Regions from separate parts of the Aminobacter sp. MDW-2 genome, predicted to be linked through region 1. Evidence: riboswitches for the same ligand, from Rfam matches in the RefSeq annotation. Region 1 holds a riboswitch; the other holds the start of a gene.
The links. Region 1 has a riboswitch for glycine ahead of H5P29_RS28890 (D-amino acid dehydrogenase). Riboswitches for the same ligand answer to the same signal wherever they lie in the genome.

Region 2: it holds a riboswitch for glycine, as region 1 does, so the genes downstream of both, gcvT (glycine cleavage system aminomethyltransferase GcvT) here and H5P29_RS28890 (D-amino acid dehydrogenase) in region 1, are expected to answer to the same signal.

What each region holds. Positions count from the first base shown of each region.
Region 1 covers NZ_CP060198.1:33,770-41,177, forward strand. The annotation lists gene H5P29_RS28870 (dipicolinate synthase subunit DpsA) at 1-406, opposite strand, end outside; gene H5P29_RS28875 (NAD/NADP octopine/nopaline dehydrogenase family protein) at 403-1,491, opposite strand; gene H5P29_RS28880 (heme-binding protein) at 1,656-2,087, opposite strand; gene H5P29_RS28885 (malate synthase G) at 2,353-4,557, opposite strand; gene H5P29_RS28890 (D-amino acid dehydrogenase) at 4,568-5,821, opposite strand; glycine riboswitch at 5,967-6,069, opposite strand; gene H5P29_RS28895 (amidohydrolase family protein) at 6,136-7,408, opposite strand, start outside.
Region 2 covers NZ_CP060197.1:3,655,255-3,662,662, forward strand. The annotation lists gene gcvP (aminomethyl-transferring glycine dehydrogenase) at 1-2,197, opposite strand, end outside; gene gcvH (glycine cleavage system protein GcvH) at 2,212-2,580, opposite strand; gene gcvT (glycine cleavage system aminomethyltransferase GcvT) at 2,586-3,686, opposite strand; glycine riboswitch at 3,836-3,922, opposite strand; gene H5P29_RS18105 (helix-turn-helix domain-containing protein) at 4,042-4,422, opposite strand; gene H5P29_RS18110 (molybdopterin-binding protein) at 4,582-5,373, opposite strand; gene H5P29_RS18115 (cytochrome b/b6 domain-containing protein) at 5,375-6,250, opposite strand; gene H5P29_RS18120 (DUF1345 domain-containing protein) at 6,368-7,024, opposite strand; gene H5P29_RS18125 (YaiI/YqxD family protein) at 7,021-7,408, opposite strand, start outside.

The sequences.
Region 1 (7,408 bases):
CCGGGCCGCGCAGCAGCATCAGGTCGACGTCCCATTCATATTCGTGCAGCGTAATGCCGAGCGCTTCGCAATGCCCCTTCAGATTGCCATCGGCCCAGCCGAGGATGATGTGGCCCGGCTTGCGCATGCCCTCCAGCATCTCGCGCGTCGGGATGATCTTTTCAGGGCACTTTGGCGCAAAGAGCGCACCTTCGGCGGTGATGCCCGGGATCGGGAACAGCGCGATGTCGGCACCTTTCAGCGCGTCGGCGGCATCCTTGGCGTGATAGACGCCCTCGATGCCCTCCTCCGGCCAGGGAAAACCGTAAGCACGGACGGTGGCGCCGGCGCGGACGGCGCAGCGGGCAATCTCCTGTTCGCGGGCGTCGCCGGCGACGACGGCGATGACTGTGTTGTTCCAGCTCATTTCGCCCTCACCTTCTGAATGACCTGATCCCGAGACATGCCGGCGATACCCATCGCCTCGGCGGTGCGACCGCCCTTGCGATAATTGGTGCCAACGGCGATCTGCGCCAGGCTGTAGAGCGAATGCGCCACGGGCGTTTCGACGCCTGCGATCTTCGCGAATTCAAGGAATGGCAGCAGGCCGTGGCCGAAATCTTCCTTGTAGTAGCGGTATTCGAGCGAATCCGGACCCTTGATGCGCTTGTTGGCCTCGCCGCCGGCAATCGCCGCGCGGAAATCGCTGGTGTCGGTGACATCGGCCTCGACCGTACCGAGCAGCTTCATCTCCTCGACGAGGTTGGGCAGATCATGCCCGAAGGCCCTGGCCACCGCCAAACGCTCGTTGTCGAGCTGTTTCATGACGCGGGCGACGCCGGGGGTCATCGCATCGACGTAGAAGGTGAAGTTGCCGCCAGTCGCCTCGACCCAGGCAGCGGCAAGGACAGCCGCCGGCGGATGCAGGACCATGTTGACGTTGGAGAGGTCGGAAGCGATCACGTCGGCAACCGGGGTAAGGCCCGGATAGAGTTTTCCCGCGATCTCCAGCACCTCGGAGCCGCCCTTCAGCGCCGCGGCCTTGAGCTGCTTGGCGCGGCCGGAGACGGTGACGCCATCGGGGCGGTACTTGCGTGCGACATAGGTCAGGGTCGAGAACTCGACGACGGGGGGAGCTGCACGGCCGGTGCGCGAAAACGTCTCGGCGAATTCCAGCGCACCGCCGGTGTGGCCAGGGTTGAGCACGACCGGCCTGGTCGACGACCAGCCGGCAGCGGCCAGCGCCGATGCGATCGCCGAGTGCGAGAAGGTCGGCAGGACGACGACGGCGACATCGACGCCATCGATCGCTGCCTTGAGATCGGTGGTAATCAGCGCCGGCTTCGCCACGCCCTCGCCGAGCTTGCCTTCATAGGCGACACCACCCAGCTTGACATGCGGCTCCAACGTTTCGGCCGAACGCGCCCAGAAATGGACGTCATTACCGGCCTGGACCAACTCTGCGACCGAGGCTGCACCGCCCGCACCCGCTCCTAATACTGCAACTTTCATTCTCTCCTCCGGGGGCCGAGCTACGGCTTGCCGGCCGCACGACCTCATGCTCGGAACGGGTACTCCTCCCCGCCCCTCGCGCCAATTGATAACCACCAACTAGTTTGATCACACTTTATGATCACACTGAGAATTGTCAAGCGGAAGAATGTGCTTCCCGCTGTTCAAGCTGCCTGATGCCTGAGCCCCGCCGCCTCGATACCTGCGATTGCCGCGAGTTCGTCATTGTCTGACGTATCGCCCGTGATGCCGACCGCGCCGATGAGTTTGCCCGCCTGGTCGCGGATCAGCACACCGCCGGGCACCGGCACGATGCGGCCGCCGGAGACGGCGTTGAGGCCTTCCATGAAGTGCGGCCGCTCCTTCGCCGTCTGGTCGAGCCAGCGCGAACCCATGCCGACAGCGAGCGCGCCATAGGCCTTGCCGGAAGCGATCTCGTAGCGCAGCATCGAGGCGCCGTCCTGCTTCTGGAATGCCTTGAGATGGCCGCCGGCATCAAGCACGGCGACCGTCAAAGGTTTCATCCTGGCGTCCGCGCCCTTGGCGAGGGCGGCCATGATGATGGTGTTGGCGGCAGCGAGTGTCAGGTCGGTCATGTCTTTCTCCTTTGGGATTCGTGAGGGCGTGCAGGGCCGCTGGCTGATAGCGATCACCTTGGCCCGCAGATTCTGAGTCGGGGCGCTTGCGCGCGCCCGCTGGCCTCGCGGCCATCTCCCCTCAGGGGGGAGCAAGCCATTATGGGCGCCGCAGCCAATCGCCGAGGTAGGGGTGTTGCGCCTTCGACCGGGCAGAATGGGCACTGCCGACGACGAGGCTGATCTCCCCGTCGAACGCAGCAGCCGGCCCTGAGCTCCGCTGAACTTAGTGGGACCTTGCCCTCATCTTCGCCTTGAGTTCGAGCCTGCGCTTGTGGAGGACCGGTTCGGTGTAGCCGTTGGGCTGGGCGCGGCCTTCGAAGACGAGGTCGCAGGCAGCGCGGAAGGCGGTCGACTGGTCGAACTCCGGCGCCATCGGCTTGTAGAGCGGATCGCCGACATTCTGCCGGTCGACGATCGCCGCCATGCGCTGCAGCGAATCCATCACCTGGATGTGCGAGCAGACGTCGTGGCGCAGCCAGTTGGCGATGTGCTGGGACGAGATGCGCAAGGTGGCGCGGTCTTCCATCAGCCCGACGTCGTTGATGTCGGGAACCTTGGAACAGCCGACGCCCTGGTCGATCCAGCGCACGACATAACCCAGGATGCCCTGCGCATTGTTGTCGAGCTCGCGCTGGATCTCGTCGGGCGTCCAGTTGGGACGGACGACCACAGGCACCGACAGGATGTCGTCGAGCCGCGCCTTGGGCCGGCTCTTCAGCTCGGCCTGGACGGCATGCACGTCGACCTTGTGGTAGTGGGTGGCATGCAGCGTCGCCGCCGTCGGCGACGGCACCCAGGCGGTGTTGGCGCCAGCCTTGGGGTGAGCGATCTTCTGCTCCAGCATCGCTGCCATCAGGTCGGGCATCGCCCACATGCCCTTGCCGATCTGGGCATGGCCCGACAGGCCGCATTCGAGACCGGTGTCGACGTTCCAGGCCTCGTAGGCATTGATCCATGGCGCCTGCTTCATGTCGCCCTTGCGCACCATGGGGCCGGCTTCCATCGAGCTGTGGATTTCGTCGCCGGTGCGGTCGAGGAACCCGGTGTTGATGAACACCACACGTTCCTTGGCGGCACGGATGCATTCCCTGAGGTTGATCGTGGTGCGCCGCTCCTCGTCCATGATGCCCATCTTGATGGTCTTTCTGGGCATGCCGACGAGGCGCTCGACGCGGTCGAAGATCTCGACGGCAAAGGCCACTTCCTCGGGGCCATGCATCTTCGGCTTGACCACATACATCGAGCCGGCGCGGGAGTTCATGCGACGGCCCTTGGCTCCAACGTCGTGCAGGGCGATCAAAGCGGTGATTGCCGCATCCATGATGCCTTCGGGCACCTCGTGGCCGTCACGGTCATGGATCGCGGGATTGGTCATCAGGTGGCCGACATTGCGCACCAGCATCAGCGAGCGGCCGGGCAGCGAGACGGTCTTGCCATCGGCACCGGTATAGGCACGGTCGGCATTGAGCTTGCGGGTGACAAGCTTGCCGCCCTTGTCGAAGCTTTCCGCGAGATCGCCCTTCATCAGGCCGAGCCAGTTGCGGTAGACGGCGACCTTGTCTTCGGCGTCGACTGCTGCGACCGAATCCTCGCAGTCCTGGATGGTGGTGAGTGCGGACTCCAGGATCATGTCGGAGATGCCGGCCGGATCGGTCTTGCCGATCGCACTGTCTCTGTCGACCACCACCTCGACATGCAGGCCGTTCTTGACCAGCAGCACCGCATCTGGATTGCCGGCAGCACCACGATAGCCGGCGAATTGTTTGCCGTCGCCCAGCGCAACCGAACCAGACGCATTGGCCAGCACGAGCTTGCCGTCGACAATCGACAGCCCGGTCACGTCGCTCCAGCTGCCCTGAGCCAGCGGTGCTGACTGATCCAGGAACGCCTTGGCCCAGGCGATGACCTTTTGGCCACGCTTGGGGTTGTAGCCCTTGGTCTTCTCGGCACCGTCGGCGTCGGAAATCGCGTCGGTGCCGTAGAGCGCGTCATAGAGCGAACCCCAGCGCGCATTGGCGGCGTTCAGCGCATAACGCGCATTCATGACCGGCACGACCAGCTGCGGTCCGGCGACGGTGGCGATCTCGGGATCGACATTGTCGGTGGTAACGGCAAAGGCCGGACCTTCCGGCACAAGATAACCGATCTCGCTCAGGAACGCCTTGTAGGCGGCCATGTCGTGCGGGGCGCCATGCTTGCGGTACCAGGCGTCGAGCTTGAGCTGGAAGTCGTCGCGCTTCTCCAACAGCGCCCGGTTCTTCGGCGCCAGATCATGCACGATCGCGGCAAAACCCTTCCAGAAGGCCTCCGCATCGACACCCGTCCCTGGCAGAGCCTCCGCGACCACGAAGTCGTGGAGCTCGCGCGCAACAGAAAGGCCATGAAGGGAGACGCTGTCGTTTATCCGGTTCATCATGTTCATCGTCATAACTCCCGGGTCAGGCTGCAAGTGCAGCGTCGGTGCGGAACTCGCCCGAAACGGTCTCCGCGACCATCTGGGCTGTAGCGGCCGACAGCGTCCAGCCGAGATGACCATGGCCGGTATTGTAGAACACGCCGGACTGGCGGCCCTTGCCGACCCTTGGCATCATGTTGGGCATCATCGGCCTGAGACCTGCCCAGGGCACGACCCTGTTGGTGTCGACATCCGGGAACAGCATGCGTGTCCAGTCGACCAGCGGTCTGACGCGGTCATCGCGAATGTCTCTGTTCATGCCGTTGAACTCGGCGGTGCCGGCAACCCGGAAGCGCCCGGCGCCAAGGCGGCTGGTGACGATCTTGGCGCGGTCGTCGAGCAGGCTGACCCAGGGCGCGGCAACCTGGCTGCGCTCGTCGTCGAGATGCACTGTGATGGAATAGCCCTTGACCGGGTAGACATTGACCCGGTCGCCGAGCATCGCTGCGAAATGGCGACTGGCGGAACCGGCGCAGATGACGATGCCGTCGGCCTCGACGACCCTGTAGTCGGGCTGGCCGTCGGCACCTGACGTCGTATAGCCGATGCAAAACACGCCATCCCGGGCGATACGCTCGACATTGGCGTCGAAGACGAAGCGCGCACCGCGCCGTTCGCAGGCCTTGGCGAGGCCGAAGGTGAACTTGTGGATGTCGCCGGTCGAGTCCGACGGCGTGTAGAAGCCGCCATGAAAATCGCCATTTAACGTCGGCTCGATCGACTTTACCTCCTCCGCCGTCACCGGCCGGCGGTCGAGACCGCCCTCGACCAGCATCGCATTGACCTTCAGCGCGTGCTGGAAGCTCGGTCTGTCCCAGTAGAAATGCAGGATGCCGCGACGGACATGGTCGAAGTCGATGTTCTCGCGCTCGGCAATCGCAAACAGGTGCTTGCGCGCGGCAATCGCCAGCCGCGTCGTCTCCACCGTGTTGTCGCGGTAATTTGCGATATTTGAGACGAACTCAGCCAGCCAGGCATATTTGTGCCAAGTAGGCCGGGGATTCATCAGCAGCGGCGCATCACTGCGTAGCATCCACTTGATGCCCTTGAGCAAGGTCGACCAGTGGTTCCAGACCTCGGCGTTGCTGGCCGACAGCTGGCCGCCATTGGCGAACGACGTCTCCATCGCGGCATAACGCTGGCGGTCGACGACAGTGACGGTGTAGCCGCGCTCCAGAAGGGCATAGGCAGTGGTGACGCCGGTGATACCGGCGCCGATAACGGCAATATGGGGCATTTCACTCTCCGCGAACAAAGTTGGGTGCGGGCCGAAGCCCGCTGTTTTCCCCAATCTGTCGCTGTACCTGAGAGCTTAACCGCGTCAGCCTTGCCGGTGCGGCTTTCCCCTTCGGTGGACGCTCGAGGCGCCTCTCTCCAGATCGTTCAACTGCATGGTCACTTTTGCCTGAGAGTTTCCTGGGGGGTTGCTCCGTCGGCGTCGGCCGGTGTCATCTCGCAGCGGCCGATCTCTCCCATGCAGCCTCTTGAACGTATGCCTTCATAGCTGGTGCCGCACCCTTCCGCAACGCGAGACGCGGCAAGCTCCAGCCCTCAGTTGCCTTCGTCGTACAGTGTCGTGGTCGTCTCGACGTCTTCCTCGTGCAGGCCAGCGCGCACCACGGCGGCAGCCGCCAGCTCGCGCGCCTTGCGGCGGATGCCCGCTTCGTCGACACCCTGCACCTTGCCGTCGACATAGACCGCCTTGCCGTCGACCCAGGTCTGAGTGATCGAGGCCGTCGAGGCCGAGAACACCAGCGCCTGCAGCGGATCGTAGAACGGCGTCCACTCGACATGGTCGAGATCGAACAGAATGAAATCGGCCTTCTTGCCGATCTCCAGCGAGCCGATCTCGTCGTCCCACATCAGGGCGCGCGCGCCCTCGATGGTGGCGGCGCGCAGCGCATCGCGGGCAGTGAAGATGTCGGGCTTCAGCCGCGCATCCTTGAACATGCCGGCAACGACGAGCATCTGCCGCATCAGGTTCATGTTACCGGCGGCCGAGACACCGTCGGTGCCGAGGCCGACCTTGACGCCGGCCCTGACCATCTCGGGGTACTTGCCGATCGACGTGGCGCCCTTGCCGAGCTTGAACGACGAGCACGGGCAGAAGGCAACGCTGGCGCCGCGCTCGGCCAGAAGCTTGACCTCCTCATCCGACACGGCTGCGCCGTGAGCGATGACCAGGTTCTTGCGGATGCCGCCGGCATTGTCGACGCGGGTGATCGGCCAGCAGCCATACTTGCTCTCGCAGACCTTGGCCTCCTCGATCGAAGTCGCCAGGTGGTAGGTGGTGCCGACGCCCAGCTTCTCGGCCAGCGCCACGGCACCGACATGCAGTTCGAGGCTGCAGGGCTCCTTGCCCTCGATGTTGACCCAGCAGCGGGCACGACCGTCGAGCGTGTTGTTGTAGCGCAGCACGTTTTCCTCGAGCACCTTCAGCGCCGTCTGCGCGTCGGGGAAGAAGTGATGCTCGGCCATTTCCTCGGTCCAGCCGCGCGGCAGCTCCGACGGGCGATTATCGGCGGCGTGGCGGCCGGTGATGCCGCGGATGCCGGTCTTGTCCATGGCGCGGATGACGATGCCGGGATCGTATTGCGAGCCCATGTCGAGGAAGCAGGTGGTGCCGCAGCGCAGCATCTCGGTGATGCCGAGCAGCGCGCCCCAATATTCGTCTTCCTCCGTTATGTGAGCGTAGAACGGCTTGGCCCAGTGGAACACCCAGGCGCGGGTGTTGAGATTATCGGGGAAGACCGCGCGGGAAAGGGTCTCGGACAAATGCACGTGGCTGTCGACGAAGCCCGGGCAGATCCCCAGCATGGTGCCG
Region 2 (7,408 bases), on a different replicon from region 1:
TCGAGGCGCTGCCGAAGGGAGCCGCCGAGACCGCATGCGCGCTGCCGATTTCGACATGGCCTGGCAGGAACGGCGCCAGGTGCGACTTGACGCCGATCGGGCCGATGCCGGGGCCGCCGCCGCCATGCGGAATGCAGAACGTCTTGTGCAGGTTCATGTGGCACACGTCGGCACCGATGTCGGCGGGCCGCGAAAGCGCAACCATCGCGTTCAGGTTGGCACCGTCGAAATAGACCTGGCCACCATGGGCATGGACGATCTCGCAGATGTCGCGCGCACCTTCCTCGAACACGCCATGCGTCGAGGGGTAGGTGAACATCAGCGCCGCGAGCTTGTCGGCGTGCTGCTCGGCCTTCACCTTGAGGTCGGTGACGTCGATGTCGCCATCTTCGAGGCAGTGCACGACAACAACGTCCATGCCGGCCATGGCAGCACTGGCCGGGTTGGTGCCATGCGCCGAGGACGGGATGAGGCAGATGTTGCGCTGCGTCTCGCCACGCGAATGGTGATAGCGGCGGATGGCCAGAAGGCCGGCATATTCACCCTGGCTGCCGGCATTCGGCTGAAGGCTGACGGCGTCGAAGCCGGTGATTTCGCACAGCCATGCTTCGAGGTCGTCGGTCATCGCGCGATAACCGAGCGAATGGCTGGTCGGCGCGAATGGATGCAGGTTGGCGACCGACGGCCAGCTGACCGGCATCATCTCGGCGGCGGCATTGAGCTTCATGGTGCAGGAGCCGAGCGGGATCATGGCGCGGTCGAGCGCCAGGTCCTTGTCGGCCAGCCTGCGCAGGAAGCGCATCATGTCGGTTTCCGAGCGGTTCTGGTGGAACACCGACTGGGTCAGGAACTCCTTGCCGCGCGGCTGGCCCGGCAGCGAACGCTTGGCTTCGGCCACGACCTTTGCGCCAAACAGGGCAGCGATCGCTTCGAGATCGGCAGCTGTCGAGGTCTCGTCGAAGGCGACCGAGACATGGTCGGCGTCGATGACACGCAGCAGGCGGCCGGTCTTCTCGGCCTCGGCGGCAATAGCCTCGGCCTTGCCCTTGGCCTCGATGGTGACGGTGTCGAAACGTTTGTCGCCAAGCACCGGCAGGCCGGCAGCTTTCAGGCTCTCGGCGAGACGGCTGGCCAGCGCGTGGACCCGCTCGGCGATCGCCTGCAGGCCGACCGAGCCGTGCCAGATGGCATAAGATGCCGCCATGTTGGCGAGCAAGGCCTGTGCGGTGCAGATGTTCGACGTCGCCTTGTCGCGGCGGATGTGCTGTTCGCGGGTCTGCAGTGCGAGGCGGTAACCGGGGCGGCCCTTGCTGTCGACCGACTGGCCAACGAGGCGGCCAGGCATCAGGCGGGTCAGCTTGTCGGAGACGGCGCAGTATGCTGCGTGCGGACCGCCAAAGCCCATCGGCACGCCAAAGCGCTGCATCGACCCTGCGGCGATGTCGGCGCCGAGGCTGGCAGGCGTGTCGGTAACGGTCAGGCTGAGCGGATCCGAGACGAAGATGACGATCGCACCGACGGCCTTGGCCTTCTCGATCGCCGCCTTGTGGTCGCCATAGACGCCGTTGGTGTCGGGCCAGGAAACGATCAGCGCTGCCGTGTTGTCGTCGATGGTCTCGCCGTCGATCTCGGTGCCCAGCGGCTCGGCGCGGGTACGAACGACGTCGAGGACCTGCGGGTGCGCTGCACCGGCAATGGCGACGCGGCTGCGCTTGTCGCGGTGATGGCGCAGCGCGATGCCGACCGCTTCGGCAACGGCGGTTGCTTCGTCGAGCAGCGAGGCGGAGGCGACCGGCAGGCCGGTCAGTTCGGCGACCAGCGTCTGGAAGTGGAACAGGAGCTCCAGGCGGCCCTGGCTGATTTCGGCCTGGTAAGGCGTGTAGGCGGTGTACCAGGCCGGGTTCTCGAACAGGTTGCGCTGGATGACCGGAGGCACGTTGACGCCGTGATAGCCGGCACCAATGAAGCTCTTCAGCACCTTGTTGCGGCCCATCTTCTCGCCGAGCTCGGCAAGCGCCTCATGTTCGCTCGCCGGGGCCGGCAGGTTGAGCGCGCGGTCGAGCCGGATCGACTTCGGCACAGCCTGCGAAATCAGCGTTTCCACGGAGGTTACGCCGATGGCGGCCAGCATGGCGCGGGTTTGTTTGGGACCAGGCCCGATGTGGCGGGCCGAAAAGGGATAGGGTGCGGTGGTCATCTCAGGCGATCCTGTCAACCGATATGGGCTTTGTAGCCCGCTTCATCCATCAGGCCGTCGAGCTGGCCCGCATTGGCGATCTTCATCTTCCACAGCCAGCCGTCGCCGGTGGCAGCCGAATTGACGAGCGCCGGGTCGGAAGAGAGCGTTGCGTTGCTTTCGGTGATGTCGCCGTCGATCGGCGCATAGACGTCCGAGGCGGCCTTGACCGACTCGACGACCACGGCGACGTCGCCCTTGGCGAGCTTGCGGCCGGCTTCCGGCAGGTCGACGAAGACCAGGTCGCCAAGCTGTTCCTGGGCGTAGTCGGTAATGCCGACGGTAGCGATGTCGCCTTCAACGCGGATCCACTCGTGGTCTTCGGTGAAATAGGTCTTGGTCATGGAAATTATCCTTTGCGGTAGCGATGCTGCGTGAAGGGAAGAGAATGAACGTCGACGGGCACCTTGGTACCGCGGACGTCGGCGAAGACACGGGTGCCGGCCTTGGCCAGCGACGCGGAGACATAGCCCATGGCGACCGGGAATCCGGCCGACGGGCCAAAGCCGCCCGAGGTGACGCGGCCGATCAGCTTGCCGTCGGCATCGAACAGCTCGGCGCCGGCGCGCACCGGCTGGCGGCCTTCAGGCTTCAGGCCGACGCGCTTTTCCTTGGCGCCGTCGGCGAGGATCGCAGCAAGTGCCGCGCGGCCGATAAAGCCGCCGTCTGCACGCAGGTCCTTGGGGATCGCCCACATCAGGCCGGCACTTGCAGGGTCGTTGTCGGGGGTGATGTCGTTGCCATGCAGGCAGAGCCCGGCTTCGAGGCGCAGGCTGTCGCGTGCGGCAAGGCCGATCCACATGGCGCGCTCGTCGGCCAGAAGCTTGGCAAGCAATTCGCGCGCGTCTGCCTCCGGCAGGCCGATCTCGAAACCATCCTCGCCGGTATAGCCGGAGCGGCTCATGAACCAGTTGGCGCGCGGCTCGAAGCCCTGCATGAAGAACAGCGCGTCGGTGGCAATGCCGGCCTTGCCGAGCACTGTGGCCGCCTCGGGGCCCTGGATCGCGATGAAGACGCGGTCGAGCGGCTCGATCGTGGCGTCGAAGTCTTTGGCCAGCGCACGCAGATGCGCTTCGTCGGTCGCTGCGTTGCCGGCATTGGCCACCACCATGAAACGCTCGTCGCCGAGACGGGTGATGATCAGGTCGTCGATGATGCCGGCGGTCTCGGTCAGGAAGAAGGTGTATTTCGACTGCCTGGTCTCAAGCGCGCGCGCATCGAGCGGGCAGGCGCGGTTGATGAGGTCGGCGGCCCCCGGGCCGGTGACCAGGAACAGCTTCATGTGGGAGATGTCGAACAGGCCGACATGCTCCCGGGTGTGAAGGTGTTCCTTCATCACGCCGGCAGGATAGGTCAGCGGCATGTTCCAGCCGGCAAAGGCGCCAAAGCGCGCACCGGCGGCTGCATGCAGATCTGCAAGTGGGAGTTGGTTGGTGGCTTCGCCTGTCATGTCTTCTCCAGAGTCGCACGTGTCCAGCCGCTTGTGGCAGCCATTCCGTGCCCCTCTGTCTGAAGCCTGAGAGACTCGCGCTCCGGAACTCTGTCGGCAGCGCTTACACCTTCGGCGCGGGACCAAGGTCCCGACTTTCCAGAGTGTCCTTCCTGTTTACGGTTCTTTTGCCTGAGAGATTTCGGGCGATTTCCCCTTCGGCGTCAGCTTTCGCTGCTCTCTCCCGCAAACAGGTGGAGCCCGCAAAGGCTCCAGACGAGTCGTCAATATCCCACCGACGACACTTTGTCACCTGTCCGCGCAGTGCTTATTCACCGGATGGATAGTCCCAACCAATACTTCCGGGTGGTCCGGGTCAGGTCCCGGCACATTCCAGCTTGCGCAGGTCGCGCTCGAGCTGGCCAATCAGGTTGCCGGTCTGGCGGTGCAGTCGTAGCAGCCGTTCCATCTGCAACGAAACCGAGGCGGCGGACAGGTCGTCTTCGCGCGGCGCAGGACCGATGCCGTGCAGGATCCAGGAAATGCTGGTGCCGAGCAGGCCGGCCAGCTTGGCGATGCGATGGGCCCCGGGCTGCGAGCGGTCGCGCTCCCAGGCATTGATGGTGGCGGTCTTGACCCCGAGGCGCCAGGCAAGTTCCGAAGCACTCAGGCCGCTTGCTTCGCGCGCACGCGACAGGCGTCCGCCAATGGTGTCGAGATCGGGTGTCTGCTCATAGATGTTCGTGGTGTCGGACACCAGAAGGGCCTCCTGTCGTATGTTGGATTTGGACCGCCGAATGTCTGGGCGGCATGCCGCGAGCATCGGCCAGCGAGCCCGGATGCGCAACCGCAAGATACGAAAAATCGGTCAAGCTATTGAATAAGCGTGACTATCAATGGCGCTTGCGATCGTCCGTCAGATGCCGCCGTACCAGTCGTAGCCACGGTCTTCCCAATAGCCCCCCTTACCAAGGCCCATGGCGCCGAAGCCGTCGACCAGCTCGATCTTGTGGATGTATTTCGGCATCTTGTAGCCGAGCTGTCGTTCGACACGCACCCTAAGCGGTGCGCCGTTTTCGACCGGCAGCGGCATGCCGTTCATGCCATAGGCGAGGATTGTCTGCGGGTGCCGCGCGTCGACCAGATCGATCGAGCCGTAATATTTGACTTCGCCCGAGAGGCTTCGTTCGATGGTGTCGAGGCAGTGGAAGACGACGTAGCGGGCATTGGGCTTGACCGCGGCGGCATCGAGTACGAGCGCCATCGGCACGCCTGTCCATTTGGCAATACAGCTCCATCCCTCGACGCAGTCATGCCTGGTGATCTGGGTACGCGAGGGCATGTTCATCAGTTGCTGGCGCGTAAGCGATAGCGGCTTTTCGACCAGGCCCGTCACCTCCAGCCGCCAGTCGGCGAAGTCGCCCGACTGAAGGGATTTGTAGACACTGTCGTCGGGTGCAGTGATGCCGTTGGGGCGTTGCGGCTGCCGAATGTCGGCCTCGGTGAACTCCTGGGCCAGCGACTCGCGGCCGGCGAGCAGCCGCTGGACGCGGTATGTCAGGTCGTTGGCACCCTCGAGGACATTGCGCACGCCGTTGTCGCGATCGGCGAGAAAATCGAAGGCGTCGCAACCGGAGAGTGCAAGTGTCGATGCACCGAGCGTAGCTGTTGTGAGGAAGCGCCGGCGGTTGAGCTGGAACTTGGGCATCTCAGGCGCTCCCTTCGCGACGGTCGCGTTGCGGTGGGTCGGTGCGATACCAGCCGGTGACGATCGAGCGCAGTTCGTTGATCGGTCCCGCCGCCAGGATCATCAGCATGTGGACAACGAAGAAGCCGACGAGCAGCGCCATGGTGACGAAGTGGATGGTGCGCGCGGTCTGGCGTCCGCCCAACAGGTCGGCGAGGAACGGCACGGCTGCATTCATGCTCGGCGACATGGCAAGCCCGGTGACGATCATCAGCGGCAGAAGCACGAACAGCACGCCACCATAGGCGAGCTTCTGCAAGGTGTTGTAGTTGCGGCTATGGTGGAACCTCAGCCTGGCGTGGTCGGCGACGTCCTTCGGCAGGTTGCGCAGATCGTTGACGCTTGGCGCAAGATCGCGACGCAGATGGCCGTTGATGGCGCTGGCGACGAGCCAGACGAGCAACGTGCCTGAGAGCACCCAGGCGAAGAAGAAATGCACGACGCGGCCGGTGGCGAGATCCTGGCCGGACGGAATCGTCGCCCATGCCGGAAACGCGCGCCCGTTTGGATTGGCGGCCGATCCCGACAGGCCAAGCACACCCGTCGTGTTGAATCTGTTTCCCAGGATCGTCGTGTAACCGACTGGTCCCGTTGGGCTATTTTCAGCACCGATGACCAGCACGTCGTTGCTGAAAGCAAAGCCTGACTGCTTGCCGATGTAGAGCGCGGGGTGGGCGTTGAAGATCTGCAGACCACTCAGCAGCAGGAAAAACAGCGACACTGCCCAGATCCAATGGGTGAGGCGTGTCCAGCGTGTCTGCCGATAGACGAGTTCGCCGCGGGTGCCTGACGCTTTCGCGTCATTCGCCTGCTGCAGCATGTGCGCCTGGCTTTCCATAACACCCGATCTCCCGTGGCATCGGCGATTGCGGGGGCGTCATCTTACGCCCTTTCGCAGAGGATTACGCTTTGGCGTCGGGAATTGTTTCGCTGCGGCGGTGACTTCGGCGTGAAATCAGCTTGCGAGTGAGACCACCAGGTTGACGGCCGCGGCGACGATGATGGTGTTGAAGAAGAACGACAGGACCGAATGGACAAGCGCTGCCTGGCGCATGTGCGTCGACGAAATGTTGGTGTCGGCGGTCTGCGCCGTCATGCCGATGACCACGGCGAAGTAGAGAAAATCCCAGCCACAGGGGCGTTCTGTGCCGGGAAAGATCAGGCCGCCGACCGGCTTGCGGCTGCGTGTCGACGCGGCATCGGCCTTGGTGTCGCCTTTCCAGTAGAGGCGGGCGTAGTGCAGGGCCGCCATGGCGTGGATGGTCAGCCAGCCGAGCGGCAGCGACAGCAGCGAAAACGCCAGCCAGGAGGGATGCGGAACCTGCTTGGCATTCATCAGCACGAATAGCGAGCCGACGGCGACCACGACGATACCGATGGTCACCAAGAAGATGATCCAGATCGGCTCGTCGGCCTGCTGGGCGCGCCGGCTGAGGAAGTCCGCCGTCAGTCGCGGCATTTCACGCAGGACAAGCAGTATGTAAGTGGCGAAAAACGTATTGGCGGCGATGCTGTAGCTGAGCGGATGCTGGAGCAGCATTGCCACGGCGAGCGCCGCCACCCCGATGCCGGCGCTTGCCAGGAAAATGAAATGGCGGCCGAACGGCTTCATTGTGCCTGCACCGACTTCACAGCCCTTCGCGCCATCTGGTCGAGCGCGCCGAGAAAGCGCGAGCGGTCCTGGGCGGAGAAGGAGGCATTGTAGCCCTTGCTTTCACCGGTTTCGCGCAGGTGCTGTTTCAGATCACGCATGGCGACCGCCATGCCGATGGTCTCCGGCGTGAACGGCTTGCCGGTCGGGCCGAGCACATGGGCGCCAAGCGCCACGGTGCGCGCGGCGAGCGGGATGTCGGCGGTGATGACGATGTCGTTGGCGCGCGCGTTTTCGACGATCCAGTCGTCGGCGGCGTCGGCGCCCTTTGAGACCACGACGTTGCGGATCATCGGATCGCGCGACGGGCGCAAGCCGCCGTTTGACACGAAGGTGACGACGAGG